Regions from separate parts of the Solibacillus sp. GQ1 genome, predicted to be linked through region 2. Evidence: riboswitches for the same ligand, from Rfam matches in the RefSeq annotation. Region 2 holds a riboswitch; each other region holds the start of a gene.
The links. Region 2 has a riboswitch for cobalamin ahead of AC6CH1_RS05660 (glutaredoxin family protein). Riboswitches for the same ligand answer to the same signal wherever they lie in the genome.
Positions count from the first base shown of each region.

Region 1 (7,365 bases), 1.1 Mb from region 2:
AATCCAACGAAAACCCGGTATATTACGCACAGTATGCACATGCTCGTATTTCATCAATTTTGCGTGCAGCAAACGAGCAAGGTTTCGAAGCATCATTGGTAAACCTGAACTTGCTAGTAGCAGAAAAAGAAGAAGATGTGCTTAAAAAAGTCGGCGCATTCCCGCAAATCGTGGCAGATGCAGCGAAACACCGCACACCACACCGTATCGCAAACTATATTCAAGACTTGGCTGCTGCATTCCATAGCTTCTACAATGCAGAAAAAGTATTGAACCAAGATAATAAAGAGCTGACAGAAGCTCGTTTAGCATTAATCACAGCTGTTAAAACTACATTAGCGAATGCACTGAAACTAATCGGCGTAAGCGCACCGGAAAAAATGTAATTTAACTTTTTAAAGCACTCTATTTCTATTTAAGGGAATAGAGTGCTTTTCATTTGAAATTGCTGTTGTCTACTTGAAAAGCGATTCGTTCTACTTTAGATGCAACAGTTCGCCTTTCGCGTCGTAACTTTTCACATTATGGCGAATAGGTTCTCCTTTTTCCCGCAAACGTTCCACTTTCGCCGGCAAAACTTTCAATTGTCGCGAAAATAGACCGCATGGAATCCCTATAAGGGGACTGGGGATATCTATTGACTTGTAATTTTCCGAAACGTACTATTAAATTTGACTTCTATATACAGGACAATAAATATGAGGTGGTGCTTTTCGTGAGCAAGGAATTATTTATTCAAACAGACGAGCAGCAACAATGGCTGAAAAAGCTCGAAATAATATCAGAGAGCGTGAAAGAACATGCTCAGCAAACGGATGAACAAGCGACATTTCCATTTGAAAATTTCCGGAAGCTGAGAGAAATCGGCTATACAAAAATAACATTGCCAAAGGAATATGGCGGAGATGGCTTTACAGTATATGATGCGCTGCTACTGCAGGAAACTTTGGCGAGCTATTGCGGAAGCACGGGGCTGGCTGTATCGTGGACAATTCAAAATGTAGGCGAGATTTTTGAAAATCGCTACTGGGATGAACAAAAGCTCGACTGGTTTGGCAAAGAGATCGCAAATGGAGCGACAGTCAATCGCGCGGTAAGCGAGTTTGCGATGGGAAGCCCGGTTCGTGGGGGTCGTCCGGGGACTTCAGCAAAACGTGATGGTGATTATTATGTAATTAATGGACGTAAAAACTATACGAGCGGTGCACCGGACCTCGATTATTTTTTAGTGTCTGCATGGATTGAAGATGAGGGTCAGTTAGGATTTTTCCTCGTTCCGAAAACGGCGGAAGGGGTATCGGTCGAAAATACGTGGGACGTTGCGTCAATGCGCGGTACGGGAAGCGATGATTTAGTACTTGATAATGTACGTGTTGATCAAACAAACTTAGTGGAAATCCCGAATTATTCAACCGGATTTAAACTGAACGGCTGGCTGCTCCTCATCCCGGCAACTTATTTAGGGATTGCCCAGGCTGCCCGCGATTACGCGGTCGACTTTGCGAATAGTCATTCCCCGAACAGTATTCAAGGAACAATTGCCCAGTTGCCAAACGTGCAAACGCTGATCGGAGAAATGGATTTGGCGTTGACGAAAGCACGCTTTACAATTTACGGTGTTGCGGGGCTTTATAATGATCCGATTAAAAAGTCGACATTAGTCAATGAAATCAATATTGCGAAACATGTCGTGACAAATACAGCAATCGAAGTTGTAGATAAAGCGATGCGTCTAGTTGGGGCAAAAAGCCTGCAAAGATCTAACCCGCTGCAACGTTATTATCGTGATGTACGGGCAGGTCTGCACAATCCGCCGATGGATGATATTACAATTAAACGATTGGCTGAAACGGCAATTGAAAAAAACCTGAAAGAGAAAGAATAAGCTGTTCTTTTATTCGTGATTTCAACAAATTAAGACAAATTATCAGAAATTTTAGCGAACGAGCATACATTTTACCGCATATCAGCTATAATAGAGCTATTAATTTTATATGGACGATAAAGGTTCTTACTCGTTGGATTGAGTAAGGAGTAAAAGGGAAATCGGTGCAATTCCGATGCGGTCCCGCCACTGTAAATGCTAGTTGAGAGCAGCATGCCACTGAAAAACTTTCGGGAAGGCGCTTATCAACGTTATGCATAAGCCAGGAGACCTGCCTTTATAATGCCCTAAAATAAACCTACGAGGATAGGATGTGGCGGATAAATTCTTTTTCTATTGAATTTTATTTGCATACGTAAAGCTTCCTTCATTTTTAGTAGGAAGCTTTTTATTTTTGTAGAAAATTATACAACGAAATTTTTGGAGGTTATTATTTTGAAAAAATGGCAACTGTTATCTTCCGCAGCATTACTTACATTAACATTGGCGGCATGCAACTCGGAAAAAGCAACAGATGAACAATCAGCAAAAGGCAATACAGAAGTAACTGAAGCAGCACAATTCCCGGTAACTATAAAAGATGCCTTGGACAAAGAAATCACGCTTGAAAAAGCACCGGAGCGCATTATTACATTGGCTCCATCCAATACGGAAATTTTATTCGGACTAGGGTTAAACGATGAAATTATCGCTGTGAACGACAATGATACATATCCTGAAGAAGCATTATCTAAAGAATCAGTTGGCGGCATGGAATTTAATCTAGAACAAATAATCAGCCTGCAGCCCGACTTAGTTGTCGCACATGAATCGGGATTGTACAGCTTCAATGAACAGGCGATTGCTCAGCTTGAATCAGTAGGAATTCCTGTATTTGTTGTAAAAGATGCGAAAACATTTGAAGAAACGTACGAAACGATCGAACAAATCGGGCAGCTGACAAATAAAGAACACGCAGCCGAAAAAATGATTGCATCAATCAAAGAGGGCATCGAAGAAATTGAAGTGAAAGTAGCCGACCTGGAAGAGAAGTCCGTATTTGTTGTTGTTGGGACAAATCCGGAACTATATGTTGCTGGACAGGAGACGTTCATTAGTGAAATGCTTGAAGTATTAAATGTTGAAAATGCTGTTCCGGAACTCGATTGGCCGCAGTACAGCTCGGAGCAATTTGTAAAGAGCAATCCGGATATCATTTTAGTAACATATGAAAACGACTTGGCAGCAATCGAGGAAAATGATGCATATGCAGAAATGGATGCTGTGAAAAACGCCAATGTGAAATTAGTCGATAGCGATACGACAAGTCGACAAGGTCCGCGTATTGTAGAAGGTATTGAATCAATTGGGGAAGCAATTTATCCAGAGGTATTCAATGAATAAAAAATATTCAATCGCCTATGTACTATCGATTGGATTGCTTTTAAGCAGTATATGGATTGGCATTTCGTTCGGGTCTGTTAATATTCCGTTTTCGACATTGTGGGATAAAACAACAGATCCGGTTGCATACAGTATTTTGTGGAAAATCCGAATGCCACGCGTCATTTTAGCCGCATTAATCGGGGCTTCTTTAGCAATTGCGGGGGCAGCATTCCAAGGGTTGCTTAAAAACCCTTTGGCAGATCCATACACATTAGGTATTTCATCAGGGGCCTCGGTAGGTGCGGTAATGACAATCTTTTTAGGCATTTCCATACCGGTGCTCGGTGTATTCACATTGCCGGTTTTCAGTATGGCTGGAGCTGCATGTACGATGATCATCGTCCTGACATTTGCCAGACTTGTTGACCGCTCGATGAAAATGGAGACGCTGATTTTGACGGGAATTATTTTCAGCTCGTTTTTAGGGTCCTGTATTTCCTTAATGGTCGCACTTACTGGTGAACAGCTACGAGAAATCATCGGCTGGCTTCTAGGAAGTGTATCGATGCGAGGGTGGCCATATGTCCGGATGGTTCTGCCATTTATGGTGCTTGGTACAGCAATTATTTGGCTGACTCGCCGTGAATTGAATGCGATGATTTATGGAGAAGAGCGTGCCCAGTATTTAGGGGTAAATGTTAAGCGCAGCAAGTATATGATATTGGCGGGTGGTTCCATTTTAACAGGAGCGGCTGTTGCTGCATCCGGGACAATTGGATTTGTCGGATTAGTAGTACCGCATATGATTCGCCTGCTAATCGGAGCAGACCATCGACATTTATTGACATTGTCGTTTTTGAACGGTGCAAGCCTGCTCGTCATTTGTGACTTAGTATCACGTACAATTATTTCCCCTATTGAACTGCCGATTGGTGTTATTACTTCCTTTATTGGAGCACCTGTCTTTGCCTATATCTTCTTCAAGCAACGTAGAAAGGTTGTTGCATAATGTTAAAAGTAAATAATCTATCCGGCGGTTACGGTGGGAAAACGGTTGTGAAAAATATGACGTTTCACGTGGAAAAAGGAAGAATTCTCGGGATTCTTGGTCCAAACGGCAGCGGAAAATCGACATTACTGAAGATGATCAGTGGTGTGCTGAAATGTGAAACAGGCGAAATTTTTATTGAAGAGAAACCGCTTAAAAGCTATGATAACAAGCAATTAGCGAAAAAGATGGCCGTACTCCCTCAATTAAATGCAAGCGCATTTACGAACAGTGTATATGATGCGGTTTCGTTAGGACGTTATCCCCATCAAAGCGGCTTCTTTTCTTCCTGGACCGAAGAAGATGAAAAGACAGTTCAGCGGGCGATGGAAAGCACAGGTGTGTCGCAATATAATAATCAGTACTTGGAGTTTTTATCGGGAGGCGAGCAGCAACGGGTATTTATTGCCCAGGCACTTGCACAAAATTCGGAACTGCTTCTATTGGATGAACCGACTAATCATTTGGATATCGCTCATCAAAAGCAGATTCTGGATATGATTCGGATGCAAGTTGAATTGCAAGGGCTGACAGTTGTCTCGATTTTTCATGATATTAACTTGGCATCGCTTTATTGTGATGAACTCCTTCTGTTGGAAAATGGTGAAGTACGTGCGTTTGGCGAGCCGCACGAAGTCGTGTTGCAAGAACAGATTGCCGATGTATATCAGGCTAGAATTGCGACATATCCTCACCCGGAGCTGCCAAAGCCGCAAATTACGATGTTGCCAAAGAATGAAATGGGACGAAAAGCTACGACAATCCAAATGGACCAGTTTCAAATAACGGAAGACTATATCGAATATCAGGCCCAGGCACCACTGAAAATAATTTCTTCTGCTGTGCATAATGCCGGCATAGGCTGGTATGACACATTACTCAACCGTTCCATTGCTCCAGAATACGATATTTATAATGTGAAGGAGGAAACGGAGCAATTTTTAATAGAGCGTAAATTTTCTCCAACAAATACAGTCGTGATGCTTACAGCAGTGGAAACAAGCTGTGCAGTAATTCGGCATTTCTCGAAAAATAATGTAGAAATCCTTGTCATGGTAACAGCAGGTGTAGGAAATAGTGTCGATGTTACGAAAACATATTTGCGGGAAGATGAGCCACATGTCGGTACGATTAATACATGGGTTATCGTTAATGGTAAGCTGACAGATGAAGCATTTATTCAGGCGATGATTACAGCAACAGAAGCAAAAACGAAAGCATTGGCAGATCAGCAAATAAAAGATTCAGTGACAAATACAATTGCAACTAGTACCGCTACCGACAGTCTATTGATTGCGGCTACCCAACAAGGGGATGAAATGCCGTATGCCGGACCTATTACGGAAATCGGCAAACTAATCGGACGGGCTGTTTTCGAAGTTACAATAGAAGCAATTAAAAAATATAAACAGCATTATAATAAGTAAAGTGGCTGGAAAAACGTCAGCTAAAAAAAGAGTGTAATTATACTAAAAGGGAATTTTTAAAAAACCTAGAAATACTATTAAATCGAAAGGGTGATTATTGATGAAATTATATACAAAGTCAGGCGATACAGGGAAAACGAGCATTATTGGAGGACGTGTCGATAAAGACCATCTGCGCGTTGAAGCATACGGCACAATTGATGAGCTGAATTCATTTATCGGTAAAGCTGTCAGTGAATTGGATCAGGAAAAGTTCAAGGATTTGATTGAAGATTTAACTGCCATTCAACACGAATTGTTTGATGGAGGCGGGGACTTGGCGAATGTGATGAAAGAACGTCATTATAAACTTACGGAAGAACCGATCACTGTTTTGGAAAACCGAATCGATGCACTTTCTGAAGAAGCACCACCATTAAAACGTTTTATCTTACCGGGTGGGGCGCCTGCAGCTGCTACACTGCATATCGCCCGCACTGTTGCCCGCCGCGCGGAACGGGAAACTGTATCTTTAATGAAAGAAATTGAAGATGTTTCTCCAGTTGTACAGAAATATTTAAACCGGTTATCGGATTATTTATTTGCTGCAGCACGTGTCGTAAACTACCGATTATCAATCCAGGATGTCGAATATATCCGTAGTGGTGACGTATTTAAATAAACGAAAAATGCTAGTTAAGACGATATATTTGTCTAACTAGCATTTTTTATATTTTGATTTAATTTTCAGAATTAATAACGAAATCTGTTGACTGAATGCTCATTCATAACTACAATGGGTTTATAGATTCATATAGTTTATCGGGGTGAATTGGATAAACAAAGGGGTAAAAACTTCGTATTCCAGGGGGGAAAACAATGAATACATTTTTAATTATTAACTGGATTGCATTCATCGCCGTGTTACTTTATGCGCTAGGGTTATTCGCATATTTATTAAAAACACGTTATGACTATATTCAACTTGGTCGTAAAGAAGAGTTCAATCATAAATTTTCTGAACGCATAGAAGATATCGTTGAGAAAGTATTTGGTCAATCAAAACTATTAAAAGATAAGAAGATGGGACTTGTACACGTTCTGTTTTTCTACGGATTTTTAATGGTTCAATTTGGGGCTATCGATTTAATCTGGAAAGGGCTCGCACCGGGATCACACCTTCCGCTAGGTGGTCTGTACACAGTATTTACATTTACACAGGAACTTGTTGTATTAACGATCTTAATCGCGGTAGCGGTTGCATTTTACCGTCGTTATATGGAGAAACTTGCACGTTTAAAGCAAGGTTTTAAAAATGGTTTAGTTTATATGTTTTTAGCTATTTTAATGTTTGCTACATTATTTGGCAATGGATTTTACTTAATTTGGCATGATCATGGTTTAACAGGATCAGAACCAGTAGCTTCTGCAGTTGCCTGGGTATTCCAATGGATGGATCCGACGATTGCTGCTGTTATGTTCTTCGTTATGTGGTGGGCACACTTGTTGGCATTATTAGCATTCCTTGTTTATATCCCGCAAGGCAAGCACTTCCACTTAATTACATCGATTTTCAACGTTTATTACAACCGTCAAGACCGTATTGGCACATTACGTCCAATCGATTTTGCTGCATTGGAAGAAGCGGAAGATGAGGAAAG
Region 1 covers NZ_JCAXEX010000001.1:105,698-113,062, forward strand. Annotated here, with positions in the region: gene argS (arginine--tRNA ligase) at 1-386, shown strand, start outside; gene AC6CH1_RS00530 (acyl-CoA dehydrogenase family protein) at 716-1,885, shown strand; cobalamin riboswitch at 1,989-2,178, shown strand; gene AC6CH1_RS00535 (ABC transporter substrate-binding protein) at 2,321-3,268, shown strand; gene AC6CH1_RS00540 (FecCD family ABC transporter permease) at 3,261-4,259, shown strand; gene AC6CH1_RS00545 (adenosylcobinamide amidohydrolase) at 4,259-5,725, shown strand; gene AC6CH1_RS00550 (cob(I)yrinic acid a,c-diamide adenosyltransferase) at 5,826-6,386, shown strand; gene AC6CH1_RS00555 ((Fe-S)-binding protein) at 6,584-7,365, shown strand, end outside.
Region 1: it holds a riboswitch for cobalamin, as region 2 does, so the genes downstream of both, AC6CH1_RS00535 (ABC transporter substrate-binding protein) here and AC6CH1_RS05660 (glutaredoxin family protein) in region 2, are expected to answer to the same signal.

Region 2 (7,365 bases):
AAGATTTCGATCGCTGTTTTAATAATGATCAAACCGATAATAAAGGCGGTAATCGTATCGACAATCGGGAAACCTAATATCGCTGCGGTAATACCGATTGCTGTCCCGATACTGACAAAGGCATCAGAGCGGTTGTCATAGGCTGCTGCTTTAACGGCAGAACTGTTAATTCTTTTTGAGAGGTTTAAATTATATTTATATACTGCAAACATGACTGCTGCACTAAACACGGCTACAATAATTGTTAAAATGGAAGGATCCTGATCGATCGGATTGGCGATTTTTTCACCTGCTGATATAAGTACTTCGATTCCGACATAAATCATAATAAATGATGCAACAAGTGATGCGATCGTTTCTGCACGAAAATGTCCGTATCGATGGTCATCATCAGGCGGGCGCTGGGAAATTCTGAGCCCGATCAAAACGGCTACTGAAGCAATAATATCTGTTGTATTGTTTAATCCATCTGCCTTTAACGCTTCTGAATCTCCTAAATAGCCTGCTGCTAACTTAAGCGCGCTTAAAAATATGTAGGCAAAAATCGATAAATAGGCACCTTTTTCGCCCGCTCGTAAATTTGTATATTGCTCCAAAATGTTTCCTCCCTGAAAAACTTCTTTAAACACGAAAGAGGCTATCCCGCACAAAATCGAACGGGATAACCTCTTTTACATATCGTTAATAGTAGTATACCAAATAAACGGGGGAAAACATACATTCAAGAAAAAATATTATATAATTATAACTTTTTACTCAGTCTAAACGACACCTGTCAATTATCATAGTTTTCGGTTTTGTCAGATGTAACGGCATATATATGAATGATTTGGCCCTCTTCCGACAGAACGATGCCATTCAATTGACCTGTAAAATAACACCCACCGTCTATCCCGATATATTTTTGGTCTTTACTAATCCAAATATCATTACACTCATGAATATGTTGTAATGGTGTATGACCAAAAACATTGATATACGGTGTTTTATTTTCATTTTTATAGTGCTGTCGAATCCATAGGAAATTTTCATCCTGCGTTTCCTCAACTGTCGCAAAACTCGAATCAAATCCTGCATGCGTCAATAACAGATTCCCTGCAATTTCATATAATTTGCCGTTATTTAAAAAATCCAATTCCTCCGCAAACTTCTCTTTAACGACTTGCGCTTGTTCAATCGGGTCAAGTTCACTTACTTCAACCGGTAAATACTTTAGAAATGAAGCCATTGTTTCCCGGCCACCGTATTTGTAATAAAAGGCGTGCTTTTGCCCAGGATTTTCGAGAAAATCCAACAACATCATTTCATGATTCCCTTTACAAAATATAACCTGTTCCCCGTATTGCCGCTTTAAGTCCATTACTTTTTGCACGACCTCATAAGACCGTGGACCCCGGTCGATCAAATCTCCGAGTAAAACAAGGCTATCTTTTTGATTCCAATACGTTAATAACTTTTCAAATGCTTTATACTGGCCGTGGATATCACTGATAATAAAGTAATTTTTCATATTGCACCTGCTTTTCTACAACCTATTTTACGCTACCTACCGCCATATACGGTTTACAACTGTTTGTTCATTGCTAAACTCTATTTCAAAGACATCCGGATTCGACAATTGCTTCCAATCGTCAAATCCAAAATGCCGTTGAAAATGGTTGAGTAGTAAAGACATTATATTGCCGTGTGTAACGATTACCACTGACATATGAGCACTTTGTTTTAATTCCTCTACTAATTCATTGATACGATGTATCGCTTCATTACTTGATTCCCCGCCAGTAAATTTTAAATCCTTATCCACATACGTTTGTTTCAATTTTTCCAGCCAATCCGGAAGATTTTCGTCACTTAATAATCGTTCCCTCAACCGATGATCAATTTTGAAAGGAATTTTGTTTTTCCGGACAAATGGTTCTATTGTATGTAATGCTCTTGTAAATGGACTTGATATGACAAGTTCAATCGGGTATTGTTCTAAAAAATTCGCCAACTGCTCACTTTCCTCTTTACCAGCTACTGTTAACTTAGCCTTCGGATCTTGTCCCTCCGATTCAGCGTGTCGGATAATATATAATTTCATACTGTAAATGCTCCTATTTCATTCATGCTAATTTTTGATGATCTTGAGTAATTGCTTCATTGCTTTCTTCGCTTCCGGAATGGGAAATACCGGAAAGACATGATTCATTTTCGGGTATTCAAAGTAATGGACTGCTACACCTTGTTCTTTTGCTTTATCGAGAAGCATTTTTGCATCGACAACCAGTAGCTCACCCGTCCCGACAAATGCGGTAATTTGACCGATGTCTTTCAATTCTCCATGGACGGGACTTATTTTGTAATCTGTTAAATCCAATCCGTCTGCCCATAACCTGCCAAGCTCCTGTGCGCCAACTACTCCAAGCATCGGGTCAAGTTTTTCAAGTTCTTTGTAGCGCGGATCTTCCCCCCGCACATCGAGCCATGCGGAATGTAGAACAATATGCTGCGGCTGTTTTTTGGAAAATCGCTTTACTTCTTGCGCCAACGCCAATGCCAGTCCACCGCCCGCTGAATCCCCCATAAAAATAAACGGTGCATCATATTTTAAAACGAGATGATCATATAAATCATGAATGGCATTAAAGCATTCTTTATGTGTATGTTTGGGCAGTTTCGGATAAATCGGCACGATGATCGTGAAGTTTGTCTCCTGTGCAAGCTTCACTAAATAACGCCAATGAAAAATCAATGGATCATTAATATAGGCACCGCCGTGAAAATAGTAGATGACCTTTTCCGGTGTTTGCTGTTCATTGATGGTGTAATAGTGCATGCCATTCAGTTCGTCTTTTTGTATTTGATGTTGCTCTTTGAATTTCGCATCCAGTTCATACGGTTTCTCGTTGTGTTTCATTGCAATAAAATTATCGAGCAGCCGTAAATCCATAAATTTCTTCTTCGTTCCGCGCAGTACTAAAAACTTCTCAAACAACACACTTTGCACGCTTCGCATACAATGCCTCCCTTTATCTCACATCCAATTTTTACAATTTCCCATTATTATCAATTCGACTAAAATCGATTGATCCCCTTCTAAATGGAAAAACGTTTCCACTTATGCATATGCACACCGAGTTCCCGTTAGAAAAGTTCTTACGTAATTTTGATCTATTACTATTTCAATAAAATAAGAATGCAATAATTCTGAAACTTTTTTCCATCTTATTCGTAAATTAAGTAACGAATTTAGAGGGGAATGCTCATGCTAATTGGATTTTACAGTGCTCTTATCATTTTCACTTTGTTATTTGTCATTGCTGCTTACTTTATTATCCGGCAATTTATAAATAAGAAATCATCCCCCTACAACATGAATACGTTCATGTTTGGCTTGCTATCGCTGTTTATGCTAATTGTTTCAGGAATTTACAGCTATGATTTTTATCATCTGCAAACAGGCGATCAGAAAACTGCTGGAGGGATTTGTGAAATTACCTTTGTAAACGGGCATGGAAGAAGTATTGATACGACTGAAGTGATGATTGAAGATAAAGTTTACAATATAAAGTCCAGTACTTATAAAGACTTCCCTGATGGACGTTATCATTGTGAATTAACGTATTTACCGATTTCAAAAATTGTTACTGAAATCAATATTCAGACAAACGGAGAGAAGGGGGACTAATATGATTGATTTGGATTTTTTAATTAATTACGCATTCATATTAATGTTGATTTTAATTATGACAATTGCCTTATCTATGTACTATCGTAAAAAGCCGAAAGTGGATAAAGGGTTTAAATTTGCCTATCATGCCCTTTCATACCGCCGTAAGTTTTTGCGCAGTATTTATTCAATTCCCATTTATATCATAGCGTTGGCCATTATTTATTCGGTTGAAGGATTCACTAATTTCTTTATATTTTTCACCCTCTTTTTCATAATACTTTTTGGCATTCAAACTTCGTACAATTATATAAAGTGGAAAAAAGAAGAAGAGTAAAACGCCTGAGTTCATTTATCTCGACTCAGGCGTTTTTCATTATTTTACGCCGCTCGAACCAAAGCCTTTATCACCACGCTCCGTATCCGACAGTTCGTCCGTTTCTTCAATGAAGACTTGTGGGACATATTGAATAACTAGCTGTGCGATTCGCATACCCTTTTCAATCGTAAACGGTTCTTTCCCGTGATTGATTAGAATCACACCGATTTCACCGCGATAGCCTGCATCGATCGTACCTGGACTATTTAACACCGTAATCCCATGTTTTAATGCCAATCCGCTACGTGGGCGTACTTGTGCTTCTGTTCCTTCCGGCATTTCGATTTGAAGACCAGTTTTAATTAATCCATATTCTCCAGGCAGTAAAATTTTTTCTTCAACTGCACTTAAATCCATCCCAGCATCCCCTTCACGTGCCTGTTTCGGCAGTACTGCTTCCGGATGGATTTTCTTAATTTTTAATTGAATCGGCATATTCATCCAACTTTCTCTTTTTATATAAACTAACTTCATGCAGTTATAACAAAACCATATTTTTTCTCTATTTTCAATAGGGAGTTTTCTAGGATTTTTGTTGTATTTATGGAATCATTCATTAGGCTCTTTACTTTTAGGTTGTTAACGCTTATACTCAATTCAACTATATATTGTGTTTTTTTAACAAGGTACTACTAAATGTAGTTTAAAAGGGAAGTTTGGTGAAAAACCAACGCTGTCCCCGCAACTGTAAATGCTGACTGAAGACGAATAGACCACTGTGCTACTAGCATGGGAAGGTGCGTCTGACGGATGAAGCAAAGCCAGGAGACCTGCCTCGTTAAAACTACGTACATTTCTTCGGGGAATAGGAAATGGAGGCGCGCACTCTATCCGTTTCCATTTCAAGCTATCCTGTTTTCCGGGATAGCTTTTTTGTTTTTCCCCGCTGACATGTACGGCACAATCATTAGTAATACTTATATAGCGAGGGATTCTATGATGAAACTTTACACGAAAACAATTTGCCCAAAATGCCTATGGGTAAAATCAGAACTTGATGCAGCCAACTTGGAAGTTGAGGTCATTAATATTGACCAGGATGAAACAGCAAAACAACAAGTAATCGATGCAGGTTTTCTGTCTGTGCCGTTATTTGAAATAAACGGAGAATTTATTGCAGAGCCGACTTCTATTATCGATCGCATTTCTGAAATGACTGCATGATCATTTATGCTTCACGAACTGGTAATGTACGATCCATCGTGCAAAAACTCGGCTTGCCCGCAAAGGATCTGGCGGAAGTAGTTAAAGTTAATGAACCGTATCTTTTATTCACGTATACGGATGGATTAGGCTCTGTCCCCCCTATCGTCGACCAGTTCATGACTGCGCACTTTGATTTATGCAAAGGAATCATCGTAAGCGGAAACCGTAATTTCGGTCAAGCTTTTTTCGGTCGTGCTGGTGACCTTTTAGCTGCACAATACGGAATTCCGTTAATTGAAAAAGTGGAAATGAGAGGAACTCCGGCTAATTACGAAGCGATTACTGAATACTACTACTCCATTTGGAAAGAGGCATCGATATGAAACAGTATTTAAAATTAAATAACGATATATTAAACCGTTACCGCGCTACCGGTGAACTGGATCTGGCGAAAGACAAAGAAGCAACACGCCGCTATTTTCTGGAAGACGTCAATGTCCGTTTGCGTTACTTTATTGATATTGAGGAAAAAGTACGCTATTTAGTTGAGGAAGGCTATTACGAAAAAGAGTTTTTGGACTTGTACGCGATGGACTTTATTAAACGGATGTATAAAAAAGCCTATTCCAACAAGTTCCGGTTCCCTTCATTCATGAGTGCTTCTAAGTTTTACGAAAGCTATGCGATGAAAAGCCGTGACGGAAAAGAGATTCTGGAAAAGTACGAGGACCGGATCGTCATCATCGCCCTTTATTTAGCACAAGGTGATGAAACGTTGGCGGAAAAAGCCATTGAAGCGGTCATGACTGCCTACCAGCCGGCAACACCAACTGCTTTAAACAGCGGGAAAAAGGCGCGTGGTGAGCTTGTCTCATGCTTTAAACTGACGATGGATGATACGATGAATTCGATTGCCGAGAACATCGGTTACTGCCTGGAGCTTTCCCGTTTAGGCGGCGGTGTCGGAGTAAACTTGACCGATCTGCGTCCATTAGGCGATCCGATTAAAGGGATATTAAACCGTGCGAGCGGGGTTATGCCCGTTGCGAAACTGCTGGAGAATTCGTTCTCTTATTCGAATCAATTGGGGCAGCGAAATGGGAGCGGAGTGATATATCTAAATATTTTTCATGGTGATATCGAAAGCTTTATTTCAAGTAAGAAACCAAATGCCGATGATAAAATCCGTTTAGCTACACTATCTACAGGGATTATTCTTCCCGATATTTTCTTTGAACTGATGCGTCGCGATAAAGATATCGTTCTGTTCAGTTCCTATGATATTTATAAAGAATACGGGAAACGCATGTCGGAAATTTCGATTACGGAAATGTACTATGAGCTATTGGATAATCCGAACATCCGTAAACTGAAACGATTAAATGCCCGTAAATTATATACGGAGATTAAAAAAGCACAATTCGAATCGGGTTACCCGTTTGAAATATTCGATGATAATGTCAATAACGCCCATCCATTAAAGGAAATTGGACGTGTGAAGATGTCGAATTTGTGCAGCGAAATTCTTCAGTATCAGCAAACAAGTGTCATTACAGACCAGAATGAGCCGAATGAATATGGCCTCGATGTTTCTTGTAATTTAGGTTCAATCGACATTCACGAAGCAACGAAAGTTCAGGATTTCGGACAGCTTGTCGATACAGCAATGCGTCTTTTGACGAATGTTTCAACGATGACCGATATCGTCAACGTTCCTTCTGTGTCCAAAGCCAACAAAGTGATGCACTCTGTAGGATTGGGCGTTATGAACTTGCATGGACACCTTGTACAAAGTGGAATCAGTTATGGTTCCAAAGATTCGATTGAATTTATCGATGCGTTTATGGAAGCACTAAACTATTACTCTCTAAAAGCATCAATGGAAATCGCGAAAGAAAAGAACGAAACGTTTTATCGTTTTGAAAAAAGCGATTATGCGAGCGGTGTTTACTTTGAAACCTATATAAATAAAGAAGAAAAAGAACTTGCACCAGAAGTGATTAAAGCACTTGGGGGTACACCGATTATTACTCAAAATATGTGGCAACAGTTGAAGTCTGACGTACTGAAGCATGGCTTGTTCCACTCATACAGACTTGCGATTGCTCCAACTGGCAGTATCTCCTACATCCGCAGCTGTACCGCTTCCATCGCCCCTGTTACAGAACGCGTGGAAGTACGTGACTAT
Region 2 covers NZ_JCAXEX010000001.1:1,160,242-1,167,606, reverse strand. Annotated here, with positions in the region: gene AC6CH1_RS05695 (cation diffusion facilitator family transporter) at 1-596, opposite strand, end outside; gene AC6CH1_RS05690 (metallophosphoesterase family protein) at 776-1,510, opposite strand; gene AC6CH1_RS05685 (histidine phosphatase family protein) at 1,547-2,083, opposite strand; gene AC6CH1_RS05680 (alpha/beta hydrolase fold domain-containing protein) at 2,111-2,998, opposite strand; gene AC6CH1_RS05675 (cobalamin biosynthesis protein CobN) at 3,248-3,670, shown strand; gene AC6CH1_RS05670 (ATPase) at 3,672-3,989, shown strand; gene dut (dUTP diphosphatase) at 4,029-4,472, opposite strand; cobalamin riboswitch at 4,639-4,823, shown strand; gene AC6CH1_RS05660 (glutaredoxin family protein) at 4,968-5,195, shown strand; gene nrdI (class Ib ribonucleoside-diphosphate reductase assembly flavoprotein NrdI) at 5,234-5,560, shown strand; gene nrdE (class 1b ribonucleoside-diphosphate reductase subunit alpha) at 5,557-7,365, shown strand, end outside.

Region 3 (7,365 bases), 430 kb from region 2:
ATCTAAGTATATGTTTTGCCAATCTAGATCCGATTTTCCGTCCTGTTTCGGCAGGGCCTTCAAAAACTTGCGGAACATAAAAAAGCCGCCAATCCCCATAAGCGAAATCAATACTACAACCCAAAATAAAATAAACCATAAAAACCAGCCATCTAAGCCCACAATGTTCACCTCATTACTAAATATTGTTTATGAAATTCCTTCTACTAAACTACTGGTGATAAACCTCATTATTGTCTATTATATAAGGTTTTGTAAAATTTTTCATCGTCATTGTCCCTTTTTTCGGTAAATCATGACATATATAGGGCAAGGAGGTGATAAACATGAACGAATTCGGATTTTTATCTGCAACATTGACAGTATTTTATCAGACAGGCCTTGATGAATTTAATGAGCCGATTATTAAAAGTTCCACATTCCGTAACTTGGAAAGAAGTGCGACAGCTCAGCAACTATACACTGTTGCAACAACAATCGTCGGCTTAACAGATTACAATTATATTGAATCTGTGAAAACGCAAAAAGACAGTATTACCGCTTAATTAACATTATCATGAATTGGAGGTGATCACATGGCACAAGTTTTACAATTAACATTTGCCAACATTGCAGGGGATACGATGACGATTAATATTAATGATCCGAAGCCGAATTTAACGGAGGCTGAAGTGAATGCTGCGATGCAAACAATTATTGATCAGGCAGTGTTTTCGAAGGACGGATTTTTGTACAATGTGAAAAAATCAGCTCGCATCGTTGAACGTAATGTCACAGCAATCGAACTGAATAGCTAAAAGCAAGGCCGGTGAAGTGTGATGCTTTGCCGGCCTTTTCAAATGAAAAAAGGAGGGATTTTAATGGAGCAGTGGATAGCAATTCTTCAGGAAGTAACATTTCCGATCTTTATTTCTTTTTATTTACTGTATCGGATAGAAACAAAACTTGAAGCGATTCATACAGCACTCGTATCATTACATCATCCTGCAGACAGAGCATGAAAAACTCTTCACAATGTTGACACACTTCCTTTCTTCCGATAACTATTGAGAATATACTAAATATTGGGTAAGATGAGAGTAATGTTCAAAGAGTGGAGAGAGAGAAATGAAAACGAAAAAAATAGTATTCGCACTTATGCTCTTGGCAGCAACAGTTCTCACTGCATGCAGCAATTATCAGTTTAAACCGACGACCAACTTTGAAATTAGCGGGTTTACGATGACCGATCACCGTAACAAAGAAGTGACACTGGAAAGCCTAAAAGGGGAACCATGGCTGGCAATGTTCATCTTCACAAGCTGTACAACCATTTGCTCGCCAATGACAATGAATATGACCCGAGTACAAGATCACCTTGAGAAAAAAGGGCTGGAAGATTATAAAATTGTCGCGTTTTCAGTAGATCCGGACTACGACACACCGGAGCGTTTAACAGAATATTTATCGCGCCATAAACCGGTAGATGAATCAAAATGGCATATGCTGACAGGGTACGATCAAAAATTTATCGAGCAGTTTGGCAGAAACTCATTTAAAACACCTGTTCAGTCAATTGAAGGAAACGACCAAGTTATCCACGCTGATACATTTTTCCTAGTAGATGAAAAAGGAATTGCCGTGAAAAACTATTCAGGTTATGGCACAGGAGAAGATGGTGTTCCATATGAAACGATTGCTAGTGATATGGAGGCACTCATTGACGAGCGTCTAAAATAATAGTGAAATGTAAGATTAACTTGCGAAAAAAGTGTAGCTGCTTTTTAAGCAAGTTTTTTTGTGGAGTGAGGGCTTTTCTAATAAAATTGAAATTGTGCTAATAAAACTACAAATTTTCTAATAAGTTGCGGATCTTCTAACAAAGGAACTGGATATGCTTGATATGCTAATATCAGTTCTTGATTAGCAAATAAGCACGCCAACTTTTCTAATATCACCTGCAAAAGTGCTAAAATAAATAAATTCCTTCTAATAAAAAGCACAATGCATCAACCCAAATTGTTTCAACCATTATATTGATAAAGCAATAAATAAAAAGAATTTTCAAAACTCAAATTCTGTGATATAGTATACAAAATTACATACTGTGTAAGTTACGGTGCTTGTGAGAACAAGCTGAAAAGGGAAACCAGTGAAAGTCTGGTGCTGTCCCGCAACTGTAAATCGGAGTTCGTGATATTCAACCACTGTCTATTGATGGGAAGGATCACAAGAACGTTGATGATGAGCCAGGAGACCTGCCGGAAACTAGTACACGCCAATACCTACGTGGAAATAGGTGGTGATTTTGTGCGATAGTGAGACAACAACCTTTGAGTTTACAAAGGTTTCTTTTGTCAATCTCTTAAACATTCACACCCCTCTTTCACTTAGAAAGAGGGGTTTTGGTTTTTATGTAACAAATTTAAGGAGGAATTGTTTATGAAAACAGCAGTAATTGGTTACCCGTATATTGGACAAAATCGTGAATGGAAACGTGTGACAGAGGCATTTTGGAAAGAACAACTGACTTTGCAATGCTATGAACAGGAAATGAAAAACTTACGCCTTGCTCAGCTATATCAACAAAAAGATTTAGGGCTGGATATTTTAACAGTAGGTGATTTTACATACTATGACCGTATGCTGGACATGGCTGTAATGTTCAATATGGTTCCATCGCGTTATGATTATCTTTCTTTGAAGCATAATTTTACGGCATACTTTGCAATGGCCCGTGGAGCTGAAAATGTGGTGGCATGTGAAATGACGAAATGGTTCAACACGAATTATCACTATATTGTACCTGAATATGAGGGACAACAACTCGCATTGCAGCACAATGTTTACGCGCAATATATCCAGGAGGCAATCGAAGCATTCGGCATGTCCCCTCGTGTGACAATTATTGGTCCATTTACATTTTATAAACTGACAAAAGGTGTTGGCCAAGAACAAAAACAACACTATATTCAGCAGCTGGTGATTGTGTATAAAGAGTTGCTTCAGTCGTTAGAAGCAAGTGGTGCAACGACAATCCAGCTTGAAGAACCAAGCCTTACAAAAGACCTTACTTCCGAAGATATTGCATTAGTTCAGCATTTCTATCATCAAGTATTAAAAGGACTTACAGTTGAAACGATCTGCACATCTTATTTTGAAGCGTTATCCGACTATGAAACAATGATTAATTTGCCAGTCGATGGCTTTGGACTGGACTTTGTTCATGGAAAAATTGAAAATATAGCATCGTTAAAAAAATTTACTTTCCCCAAAGATAAAGTTCTATATGCAGGAATTATTAATGGACGTGACATATGGAGAGCCGAATTGCAGAAGCAGTTGGCACTAGTAGCGGAAATTCGTTCCTACGTACCATATTCACCTATCCATCTACAAACATCGTGCAGCCTCCAGCATGTGCCTGTTACAACAGCAGGAGAAAAAGGGGTTGTACCTGAGCTGCAAAACGTCTTAGCATTCGCCAATGAAAAAATAAAGGAACTGCAAATGATTAAAGGAAAAATACTTCAGTTGGAAGGTCCTTATCAACATGCAATTTTAGAAAGTCAAAAAGCAATCCGCACATTGGCGCAGCATAAATCAAGACGGAAACAAGCTGTACATGACAAGGTGAACGCACTAACACAGGAAGCTTTTAAACGAGCAGATAACTACAACAAGCGCAGTAAACTGTAGCGTGCCTTTTTACAGTTGCCGGATTACCCGACAACAACAATCGGGAGTTTCCCGCAATCGGCTGAAGTTAAGAAAAATCGCAGTTTGTGGCGTAAAGGGGAAATTACAACAGCGGAGTACGAAGCATTTAATGCAAACGAAACAGCACGATGGATTGCGATTCAGGAGCAGCTTGGTCTTGATGTTTTTGTTCATGGAGAATTTGAACGTACAGATATGGTCGAATTTTTTGGTGAAAAATTGGATGGCTTTGCGTTTACGAATAATGGCTGGGTTGTTTCTTATGGTTCACGTTGTGTTAAACCGCCTATTATTTACGGAGATGTTGAATGGACGGAACCGATGACGGTAAGGGAAGTAAGTGCCGCACAATCACTTACGGATAAGCCGGTCAAAGGGATGCTGACAGGACCCGTTACAATATTGAACTGGTCATTTGTGCGAAATGATTTGAACCGCTCGGAAGTTGCTTATCAAATCGCCCTGGCATTAAGGGAAGAAGTATATGCGCTTGAAAAAGCAGGAATCAATATTATTCAAGTTGATGAGCCTGCATTAAAAGAAGGGCTGCCGATCCGTAAAAATCAACATCGGGCTTATATCGAATCTAGTGTAAATGCATTTAAATTAGCGACAAGCGGTGTGCGGAATACGACCCAGATTCATACACATATGTGTTATTGTGAATTTAATGACTTTATTGATGTAATTGAATCATTGGACGCGGATGTGATTTCGATTGAGACATCACGAAGCCATGGAGAACTGGTAAAAATACTAAAAGAGACACCGTACAGACTGGGCATCGGTTTAGGTGTATATGACATTCATAGCCCCCGTATACCAACAGTGGAAGAAATGGCCGTTATTATCGGAGAAAGTAAAGAAGTGATCGAAAAAGAACAATTTTGGATCAATCCCGATTGTGGACTGAAAACTCGCACGGAGCAAGAGACGATTGCATCATTGAAAAATATGGTGGCCGCAAAAGAGCGACTAAAACTGTTGAATTAATGAAGGGGCGGATACTATGAGTCAAATGAAAAGAAATTACAACCCCGTGTTTTTGACGGCTGTAATGAATGGCTTTACAGAAAGTAATACAAAAAGCCTTAAAGAGTTACGTGATGAGTTGATGACGTCATACCCAGCGGATGAAAAGGAAATTCAAAAAGCATATTATTTTGTAAAAGCGGAATTAGTAGGTTGAAGTGATCTTTAGAAACAGGTAGAAAATACAATGAGGCCGGGACAGAAGTAGAAATTTCATAAACTAAGGAGAAAAACCTTATTAAGAAACGGATATTTTATAAAATTGATTGGAATGGAGGGCGAGTGTTCGTGCTGACGGTATCACCTTTCGCAACAAGCACAGCTTCCTGCGGGAATAGCGAAATTTATTTTGCGACGAAAGCGAAGCGTCAGGAGCACTGACGCCTGAGACTTTCGTGTAAGGCCACGCCCGAGGAAAGCGCCCCGGAATGGAAATCAATTTTTACGCTCAGCAAAAAAATGCAATTTTTCTCTAAGAGAAAAATTGCATTTTTGGATTATGTCCCACCCTCTATTTGTAATCCCGATATCGAATTAAAATGTTCCTTTAAATTTCTCAGGCTTTACGACATAGCCTTCAATAATAAAACCGCATTGTGTACAAATAATATATTCGATATTGGAACCTAAGCTCATTTTATTGACAGGTGACATAACACTGTACCCGCTATGTTTGCCTTTCCCTAATTCAGAGCAGCCGCATTTTGGACATTCTTTTACGGTTGTCGTATTCTTCATTTCTATCACCCTTTCATAGTTAGGTAGCCAGCAAAGGAATTACCATTAGTTCATTAGGAATCCCTGTAAAATTGCTAAAAACAAACCAAGGGAAACGGGGAAAATTTTAAAAAACAGATAGCCCTTTGATTGAATTGTCCATTTTTCAAATGGATCTTTCGTCGGAGAACCAAGATAGCGAATAAACTTTTGAAATGGTGACTGCTTTTTTGCAAGTTTTGTCACAGGTATGTCGATTTTATAGGAATCAAGCAAACCGGATAGCTCTTTTTCCTTTTTAAATTCCTCGTTCATGTTGGAAATCCTCCTTTAATTCAGCCTTTAAAGCTTTAATAGCGTGATGAAGCCGTGATTTTACCGTACCGATCGGAACATCCAATATTAAGGCAATTTCTTCTTGCGGCAAATCTTCATAGTAAGCAAGCAAAATTACAGCCCGCTGTTTATCCGGCAAGTTGGAAATCGCTTGTTGAATGACGAGTGTGTCTTCGGTTTGCAGCGTTTTTTTCTGAATAGGGATGAGAAAAGGCAGGAGTGTCTGCCATCGTTTGCGCCTTTTCAGCTTATTGATCATAAGGCGGTAGGCAATCTGAAACAAGAAGGACTTTACCGTACCACGTTGCTGTTCATACTGAAATTTTTTTGATTGCAGCACTTCAAAGCTGTCGTGAACAATATCGACACTCAATTGCTCATCTTTTGTATAACGGTACAAAAAACAGAACAGCGGCTCATGCAACTGGTCGTACAGTTGTGCCAACGCTTCCGAATCGCCAATTTGAAACGCGATCATCAACTGCTCATTGTTCGCTATCATAAACGTCACCGAAACGTGCTTTAATACTTTTTAGTGTAGCCGATATGCGCATGACCAAATACACAACCATTACAATGACCCATGCCTGTGCCTGGTTCGTAAAAAACTGAACATAAGGGTTTTCAATTGTTTCACCGGATGAAAGTAAAATGTTCAAAACTTGCACACAGATAATCGTATAAACCGCTAAAATCAGAGTAATCGTGTCAAATATATTCCAGCGTAAATAAACGGTTGTTTTCGCATAATTAATTTTTTTACCTTCCCTGATAATATGTTTTCTAAAAAACGGAATCAAAATCGTAAATAATACAACCATTTCAACTGCACTCACAATTAACGAAATTTTAAAACCAATCCCCATATCGATTTCTCCTTACTTAGTTAAATTTTATAACAAGCTGCAACTTTTGATGCATTCACTGACTATACAAACAGGAGAGGAAAAAGGTTCAAAAATTTTTTAATATTTATTCTGCGACAATTTCCGGTTCCTGCCGCTTTTGCAGATTATTTTCATTTAATCGGTTCATATAGTTTTGTACAACAACATTAATGTAAAAGAACATCCCCATTAAAATTCCGGAAAACACCCAACTCGCTACCCGTTTATAAATAAGCATGTCACCATAACTGTCAATTCCATATTTACGAAGCAGGAAGACCGTAATTCCTGCCATAACCAGTCCTCGAATAATGAAGACAACCTGGATCAGCTGAAACCATCGGAAGATCCCTTTTTGAAAGAATAATGCTTTACTTTCCTTTCGTGCATGTCCTTGCAAATAAGCAAAATCAACTGCAATATACAGGGAAAAAGGCTGTTTTACGATGAATAAAATTACATAGAGCAACGTATAAAAAAGACCTAAATAAACGTTATTCCAAATCATCTGCTCCGCTGAACCCGACAGTAAATCGACCGCTGTACCTATAAGCATTGAGCCTAAAATAAACAGGCCTGTCACATTGAATTGCCGGTCTTTAGCAAAGCGGTAAACCGTATAAATTATCCCGGGAACAGTGGACAGCAGCATTGCGGCATAGTCACCAAAAGGCTCTCGCCCAAACTTCCAGAT
Region 3 covers NZ_JCAXEX010000001.1:1,590,068-1,597,432, reverse strand. Annotated here, with positions in the region: gene AC6CH1_RS08025 (DUF2621 domain-containing protein) at 1-162, opposite strand, end outside; gene AC6CH1_RS08020 (DUF1659 domain-containing protein) at 327-545, shown strand; gene AC6CH1_RS08015 (DUF2922 domain-containing protein) at 576-797, shown strand; gene AC6CH1_RS08010 (YvrJ family protein) at 861-1,001, shown strand; gene AC6CH1_RS08005 (SCO family protein) at 1,108-1,719, shown strand; cobalamin riboswitch at 2,080-2,259, shown strand; gene AC6CH1_RS08000 (hypothetical protein) at 2,422-3,678, shown strand; gene metE (5-methyltetrahydropteroyltriglutamate--homocysteine S-methyltransferase) at 3,694-4,692, shown strand; gene AC6CH1_RS07990 (hypothetical protein) at 4,709-4,888, shown strand; gene AC6CH1_RS07985 (transcription initiation factor TFIIIB) at 5,266-5,469, opposite strand; gene AC6CH1_RS07980 (hypothetical protein) at 5,515-5,763, opposite strand; gene AC6CH1_RS07975 (RNA polymerase sigma factor) at 5,747-6,262, opposite strand; gene AC6CH1_RS07970 (group-specific protein) at 6,270-6,650, opposite strand; gene AC6CH1_RS07965 (VC0807 family protein) at 6,757-7,365, opposite strand, start outside.
Region 3: it holds a riboswitch for cobalamin, as region 2 does, so the genes downstream of both, AC6CH1_RS08000 (hypothetical protein) here and AC6CH1_RS05660 (glutaredoxin family protein) in region 2, are expected to answer to the same signal.

Region 4 (7,365 bases), 410 kb from region 2:
AAGCAACAGTACAACTGTTGCTTTTCTTTTTCATATTACATAAATTTTTACAATCCGACTAGCTTCATCAATTTTTTATAGCGTTTATCCCCAAGCAGCTTATGAATTTTTTGTAAAACCTCTTTTGGAACGCCGGTAAGAGCCCAGCTTATATTGGCATGCTTCAAAATTTTTTGCAGCTTCTGAACTTCTTCAATGCTCAATTCAAGCCCCTGTTGTTTTGCAAAATCCTGCAGCTGGCTGTCATTCATTCCTTTTAAGTTATCAAACCATTGTAGCATTTGAATTGTCTTCATCCTTTCAAGTTTATTCCCTTTACATGAACAAAAATCTGCATTATACTAACATGATGTAAATCGTAATGATTTTGAATTAGAAAGAAGCGAACGAAATGAAAAAACCATTGATTGAATTGAAGGATGTTTCCTTTCAATATGAATACACACAAGCATTGAAAAATATTTCGCTACGTGTCAATGAAGGCGACTTTTTGGCGTTAATCGGTCAAAACGGTTCCGGAAAATCGACACTTTTGAAATTAATTTTAGGACTGTTAAAGCCCATGTCAGGGGAAATTAAATTATTTGGCGAACAAGCAAACCATTTTAAACACCGCGAATGGATTGGCTATGTTTCGCAGAAATCCAATGCCTTTAACTCGGGGTTCCCTGCAACGGTCGAAGAAGTCGTGAAAAGCGGTTTATCGCAAAAGGTCGGGCTCTTTAAACGCTATCCAAAAGATGCGGACTTTCTAGTGAAAGGTGCTCTAAAAGATGTCGGCATGGAGAAATTTCTAAAACGGAATATTGGTCAGCTTTCCGGAGGGCAGCAGCAGCGTGTTTTCATCGCACGTGCATTAGTGTCCGATCCGAAGCTCCTTATTTTGGATGAACCGACAGTCGGAATTGACCGCGAAAATGTGCAGGCATTCTATGATATGCTCGCACATTTAAATAAGCATCACAATATGACAATGATTTTAGTTACACACGATGTGGACACGGTTTCGGATCGTGTCAGTCATGTCGCATGCTTAAATCAGTCGATCCATTTTCACGGATACAAAAATGATTTTGATACGATTTCGGAAGAACAGATTGCTAGCTGGAACGGCCACTCTGTTCGAAAGATTCATTAAGAGGAGCAGGCCGTTATGATTGAAGCTATATTAAACTATGAATTTTTACAAAACGCCTTTTTCTCAGGGCTAGTTATTGGAGTAATCGCACCACTATTAGGTGTATTTATCGTAGTAAGACGTTTATCGCTTATTGCAGATGCACTGTCGCATGTCACTTTGGCGGGGATTGCAGGGAGCCTGTATTTGAGCCAATCGTTTGCAGCGCTGGCATTGCTGAACCCGATTTATCTAGGGATTGTCGCATCTGTAAGTGGTTCGATTTTAATTGAACGATTACGTAGACTATATAAACATTATGAAGAACTTGCGATTCCGATTATTATGTCGGGTGGAATCGGTGTGAGTGCCATTTTTATTTCACTTGCAAGCGGATTTAATGCGGATTTAATGAGTTATTTATTCGGCTCTGTATCGGCTGTATCACGCCAGGATTTATATGTTGTACTGGCAATTGCAGTCATAGTTGTATTATTTTTAATACTATTTTTTAAAGAACTTTTCGTATTGTCTTTCGATGAAGAATATGCGAAAGCGAGCGGTTTACCCGCGAAATGGATTCATCTAATCTTTATGGTTGTTGTCGCACTCGTAATCGCAGCAAGTATGCGTATTGTCGGAATTTTGCTTGTTTCAAGCTTAATGACATTACCGGTAGCAGCAGCGATGCGATTAGCTCGCGGCTTTAAAGAAGCAATCATTTTAGCGATTGTATTTGGAGAGCTGGCCGTAGTAATTGGACTCGTTTCTGCCTTTTACTTAAACTTGGCACCAGGTGGAACAATTGTTGTCACATCCATTTTAATCTTGCTGTCAGTAATTTTAATTAAGAAGATTGTGTTGAAATTAACTATTAAATCGGAAGGGGAAAAAGTACTGTGAATGCAGCGCGCGCGTGGGAAATATTAAAGGAAAATGGCTATAAAAAGACGGATAAACGAGAGTTGATTTTGGGTATGTTTGCAGCTACAGAAAAATATTTGACTGCCCGTGATTTGTTATCGGTATTAAAAAAAGATTTCCCTGGAATGAGTTTCGATACAATTTACCGTAACTTGGCTACTTTTGTGGAGCTTGATATTTTAGAAGAAACAGAATTAAACGGTGAGCGTAATTTCCGTATGCATTGTGAGTCGGATCACCATCACCACCATTTTATTTGCCGTGATTGCGGGAAAGTAAAAGAACTGTCTGTTTGCCCGATGGAAATGCTCGGTGAAAAACTGCCGGGTTATGCTGTGGAGGCCCATAAATTTGAGATTTACGGGAAATGTCCGGAATGTTTGTAGGTAGCTGTAGTAAATATTTATTTGCATAATCTTTTTTATATGCTAAAGTGATTAAGACAAATTGAATAAATTTGCAGGAAAAAGATGCATTATGCATAAATGGGAATTCGGTGCAAATCCGAAGCTATATCCGTAACTGTAAGCGTTGATGAAAATAAGTGTGAGACCACTGCTAATATAGCGGGAAGGTACTTATGAGTAAAGTGAAACGCAGAGCCAGGAGACCAATCTTTTTCTTATCGTAACATCCCTCTTCGGAATTAAAGAGAATGTACGGCAGTCACTGATTGAATAAGCAACATTTTGCATTCTTGTTTGATTTTTGAAGCCATCCATTTTCTCATGGGTGGCTTTTTTTCGTACACTCAATATTTTCGGTGAGGCATTACATGAAGTGAGGAGAATTTTTATGAAAAAGGATATCCGTTTTTCCTGCTATCCGTTTATGCGGGAAAAGCAAAGCTGTGTCGATTATGAAATCCGCACTGATTCTTTAACAACACGAATCGGTACCGTTTTTCCGACATTAGTCGATGATGCATCCGGTCAAGTCGTCTTGGAGGATTTGAGGAGGATTCAACCATTAGCCTATCATGCAAATGGTTCGGTCCGCGGCAAATTGGCCATTACATCTGAGGATTTGCAATGGCTAAGCAATCGATACGATTTTTATGTAAGTGAAGTTGGAGAAGCGATTCAGCAGTTTGTACTGCCACAAGGAATCGAAAGTGCAGCAAGACTGCATATTTGCCGCAGTGAGGCGAAAAAGTCTTACAGGGCATTACATAAAGTGAGCGAGGAAAGAGAAGTGGATGAAATTCTGTTTGATTTTCTAGGGCTGCTTGCTAATGTATTTTTTGTCATGGCGGTCTATATGAATCAGCAGCATCAACAAGAGGAAATTCCATTTATCTCAAAATCCTATCCATCGAAAAAGAAAAAAGGAGTTACAACAAATGAAATTTAATAACAAGTGGGTCGTTGCTTTAGCAGCAACATTATTACTGGCAGCATGTGGATCAGATGAGGAAAAAACAGGTGGCAAAGCAGAAAAAGAAGAGCAGGCTGAATCGAAAAATAATGGAGTACCCTACACGGTTATAGATGACCGTGGTGTTGAAGTGATATTCGATGAAGTACCGGAAACAATTATTTCTCTGCAACCAAGCAATACAGAGATTTTGTTTGAGCTGGGTGTCGGTGAACAAATTATCGGCGCAACAGAATATGATACATATCCGGAAGCAGCACAAAAAATTGAACGAGTGTCGACTTCTACAGTCATCAATGCAGAGCGAATTCTGGAATTAGATCCGGATGTCGTTGTAGCGTACACAATCGGGGAGGAAGCACAAATTACCCAATTGGAAGATGCAGGTCTTAAAGTGTTTGTAATTGCTTCTGCGGAGACATTTGATGATGTATATTCGGATATTATCCAGCTGTCGGAAGTAATGGGTGTCGAACATAAAGGGGAAGAAGTTGTAGCCGACATTAAGGAACAAATTGATACAGTACAGGAAAAAACAGCGACACTTGATACGAAGAAAAAAGCATATTATGAAGTGTCACCAGCTCCGGCTCTTTGGACTACCGGCAGCAGCACGTTCCAGCAGGAAATAATGAACCATGCGAATGTTGAAAATATTTTTGCTGATCAGTCGAGCTGGATTAGTGTAACGGAAGAAGATGTCATCACTCGTAATCCAGAAATTATTATTACGCCAGCAACATATATGGAAAATGCAATTGATGAGATTCTAGGACGGACAGGCTGGGATAAAATACAGGCAGTCACAGAACAGGCAGTTTATTTAGTCGATGGAGATATTATGTCCCGTCCTGGACCGCGTATTGGTGAAGCAGTTGAAATTATGGCACAATCAGTATATCCGGAACTGTTTAAATAAGTATAGAATAGAAGGGCATGCCTTAGTTTAGGCATGTTCTTTTTACAATGTTTAAGGAGGGATACCATTGATTTTTATAACCGGTGGTGTACGCAGCGGTAAAAGTGCTTTTGCAGAGAAATACGCAAGGCAATTAGGTGAGAAAAAGACGCTCTACTATGTCGCGACAGGCGTATCCTTTGATGATGAAATGAAAAAACGGATAATCCGCCATCAGCAGGACCGTGAAACTCAGAACATCAACTGGAACACAGTGGAAATGCAAGTCAAAGTTCCGGTAGCGATAGGGCAGCTTTCCAACGAGGCAGTTGTGCTTTTTGAATGTGTGACAACATGGCTTTCGAATGTAATGTATACATATGAACAAAAAAATGAAAATAGCGAATATATCGATAATTGTATCGAATCGCTGCAAAAGCAATTGCTAACTTGGCGGAAGCAAGGTGCTACAATAATAGTTGTATCAAATGAAGTGCTGGATGAATTGCCTTCACAATATGATGAGGTAAATTTATATCGTAAATTGTTGGGTGAGTTACATCAATGGATTGTCCAAAATAGTGATGAAGCATATGAAGTACAATTTCAGCTTGTACAGCGGTGGAAGTAAGGAGGAAACAAGTTGAAAAATAGTTGGAGCGGTTTTTTATTAGCGTGGCAGTTTTTTTCGGCAGTGCCGATTAAGAAACAGCTGGATATGAATTCGAAATCTGTTACATGGATGTATGGATTTTTGCCGATTGTCGGATTGCTGATTGGAGCCATAATTAGTAGTGGTGTATTGATACTATCTCGCTATAGTGAAATTTCGGAGCTGCTGTTGGCGATTTTGATTGTTATCGGGTTGATCGTCCTGACCGGGGGGCTGCATTTAGACGGGTGGATTGATATGAGCGATGCGTTCTTTTCCTACGGAGAAAAAGAGAAACGGCTGGAAATATTAGATGATCCACGTACAGGCGCTTTTGGGGTTATTAGTGTTTTTTGCTTACTCGTATTAAAAATCGGCGTTATTTACGAAATGCTGTTGCATGGTCAATTGGCGATTGTGCCGTTTTTAATCTTCATTCCCTTTATAGCAAGAATGGGGATGCTGCTATATTTTGTAACGATGCAGCCGGCAAAGGAAAAGGGACTCGCTGCTTATTTTAAAGGGATCGTCATTCAAAATAAGCTTGCTGTTTTAATCGGCGTTCAAAGTATCCTGGCATTTGTGTGCTGGTTATACATTGGCGTTTTCAGCTTGTTTATTTTAGTGGTCGTGATGCTGTTCGCCGTATTTATTTACCGGATTTGGTCAAAGAAACATTTTGGCGGTGTAACAGGTGATTTGCTCGGTGCACTCGGTGAAGGGTTGGAGGTTGTACTATGGCTAACAATATTACTGTGCATTTAATCAGGCACGAAAAAACGAAAGCAAATACAGAACGGAAATATATTGGCTGGACAGATGAACCGATACTGAAAAAAGTGGAGGCTGAGATCGATCTACAGCCTGGTATTGTATATGGGAGCGATTTGCGAAGATGTCATGAGACTGCACAATGTTATTTTCCGAATGCTGAATTTATCGCTTCTCAATATTTGCGTGAGCTGCATTTTGGGGACTTTGAAATGTGTACATATGAACAATTACAGCATAATGAAACATACCGGGCTTGGATTGATGATCCGCTTGAAAACCCGATACCGAACGGAGAAACATTTTTCCAATTCAAGCAGCGAGTATTGGATGGCTTTCATAAGATTGTAAATGAAAAGAAGGAATATACGTTCATCGTACACGGAGGAGTAATTCGATTATTACTTGCCATATACGGAATGAAGGAGCAAACTTTTCAGCAAACAGTGGCCAATCATCGTACGATTTATACACTTGGCTGGGATTCGGTAGATGAACTCATAGGAGGTGCGAGATGTACGTTATACTCGGAGGCGCACATAACGGTAAACGAAAATATGCAGAAAAATTGATTGAACAGTTACCTGCAAAAGAACTGATTGTTTGTGAAGGCCACTTGCCAAAACTTGAAAATATAAATGAAAACGAGCGCTACATAATAAGTAATTTTGAACAAATGATTTTACCACTTCTTCATGAACCGGAAGAAAAGGCTGCCCAGCAAATTTTCGAACAGATTATACAAATTGCAGAGCGGGCAGAACTGTTTTGTATTTGTACAGATACGAGCCGCGGCGTTGTACCGCTTGAAAAAGAAGCACGGCAATTAAGAGATACATGCGGACGGCTTTATCAGAAGCTTTGTTATGAAGCACATACAGTTGTTCGTGTATGGTACGGCATTCCACAAATTTTAAAAGGAGATTCTCATGGACAAAACTAAATTACGTTTAATTATTTTAACAGCATTGATTGCGGCAATTTGTGTGATTGGGAGTTTTATTAAAGTGCCGGTAGGAATAGTCGGAACAGCTGCACTCGATTCTGCCCCGGCTCTTATTAGCGCAATCTTTCTACCGCCAGTTTTTGCCGGCGCGGCAGGAGCACTCGGACATATCGCGACAGGTCTCACATCCGGCTTTCCGCTAGGCGTTTTACATCTTTTAATTGCAGCGGAAATGTTTATTATCGTTGCGATTTTTGCGATTATGCATCAAAAAGGCCAACGTATTTTAAAATGGATCTTTGTAATAATCGCAAATGGGGTCATTGCACCAATTCCGTTTTATTTTATTATTTCTCCGGCATTTTACATCGGCTCGATTGCCTCATTAACAATTGCTACAGCTGTGAACTGTCTTATCGCGATACTTGTCATGCCTGTATTGAAAACGGTGGTGCAGCGGGTAGGGGTTAATGTATGAGAAATGCGATTGAAGTTAACGGGTTAGTCGTATCGATTGATAATTCGGGTTGTATCGGCACAAAAGAACACGATATTGTACATGTCCCAAATGAAATTACCGCTTATTTTACCGCTCGTACGGCTATTTTAGAGCAACTTTGCGCGGGTGCAATACCGGTACAGTTATTAATGGCCAACTTTTCAGGCGATGATATCTGGAC
Region 4 covers NZ_JCAXEX010000001.1:755,094-762,458, forward strand. Annotated here, with positions in the region: gene AC6CH1_RS03490 (isopropylmalate synthase) at 48-281, opposite strand; gene AC6CH1_RS03495 (metal ABC transporter ATP-binding protein) at 392-1,138, shown strand; gene AC6CH1_RS03500 (metal ABC transporter permease) at 1,154-2,020, shown strand; gene AC6CH1_RS03505 (Fur family transcriptional regulator) at 2,017-2,427, shown strand; cobalamin riboswitch at 2,493-2,674, shown strand; gene AC6CH1_RS03510 (cobalamin adenosyltransferase family protein) at 2,837-3,394, shown strand; gene AC6CH1_RS03515 (ABC transporter substrate-binding protein) at 3,384-4,337, shown strand; gene AC6CH1_RS03520 (bifunctional adenosylcobinamide kinase/adenosylcobinamide-phosphate guanylyltransferase) at 4,405-4,947, shown strand; gene cobS (adenosylcobinamide-GDP ribazoletransferase) at 4,960-5,733, shown strand; gene AC6CH1_RS03530 (histidine phosphatase family protein) at 5,706-6,311, shown strand; gene AC6CH1_RS03535 (bifunctional adenosylcobinamide kinase/adenosylcobinamide-phosphate guanylyltransferase) at 6,254-6,682, shown strand; gene AC6CH1_RS03540 (ECF transporter S component) at 6,669-7,163, shown strand; gene AC6CH1_RS03545 (hypothetical protein) at 7,160-7,365, shown strand, end outside.
Region 4: it holds a riboswitch for cobalamin, as region 2 does, so the genes downstream of both, AC6CH1_RS03510 (cobalamin adenosyltransferase family protein) here and AC6CH1_RS05660 (glutaredoxin family protein) in region 2, are expected to answer to the same signal.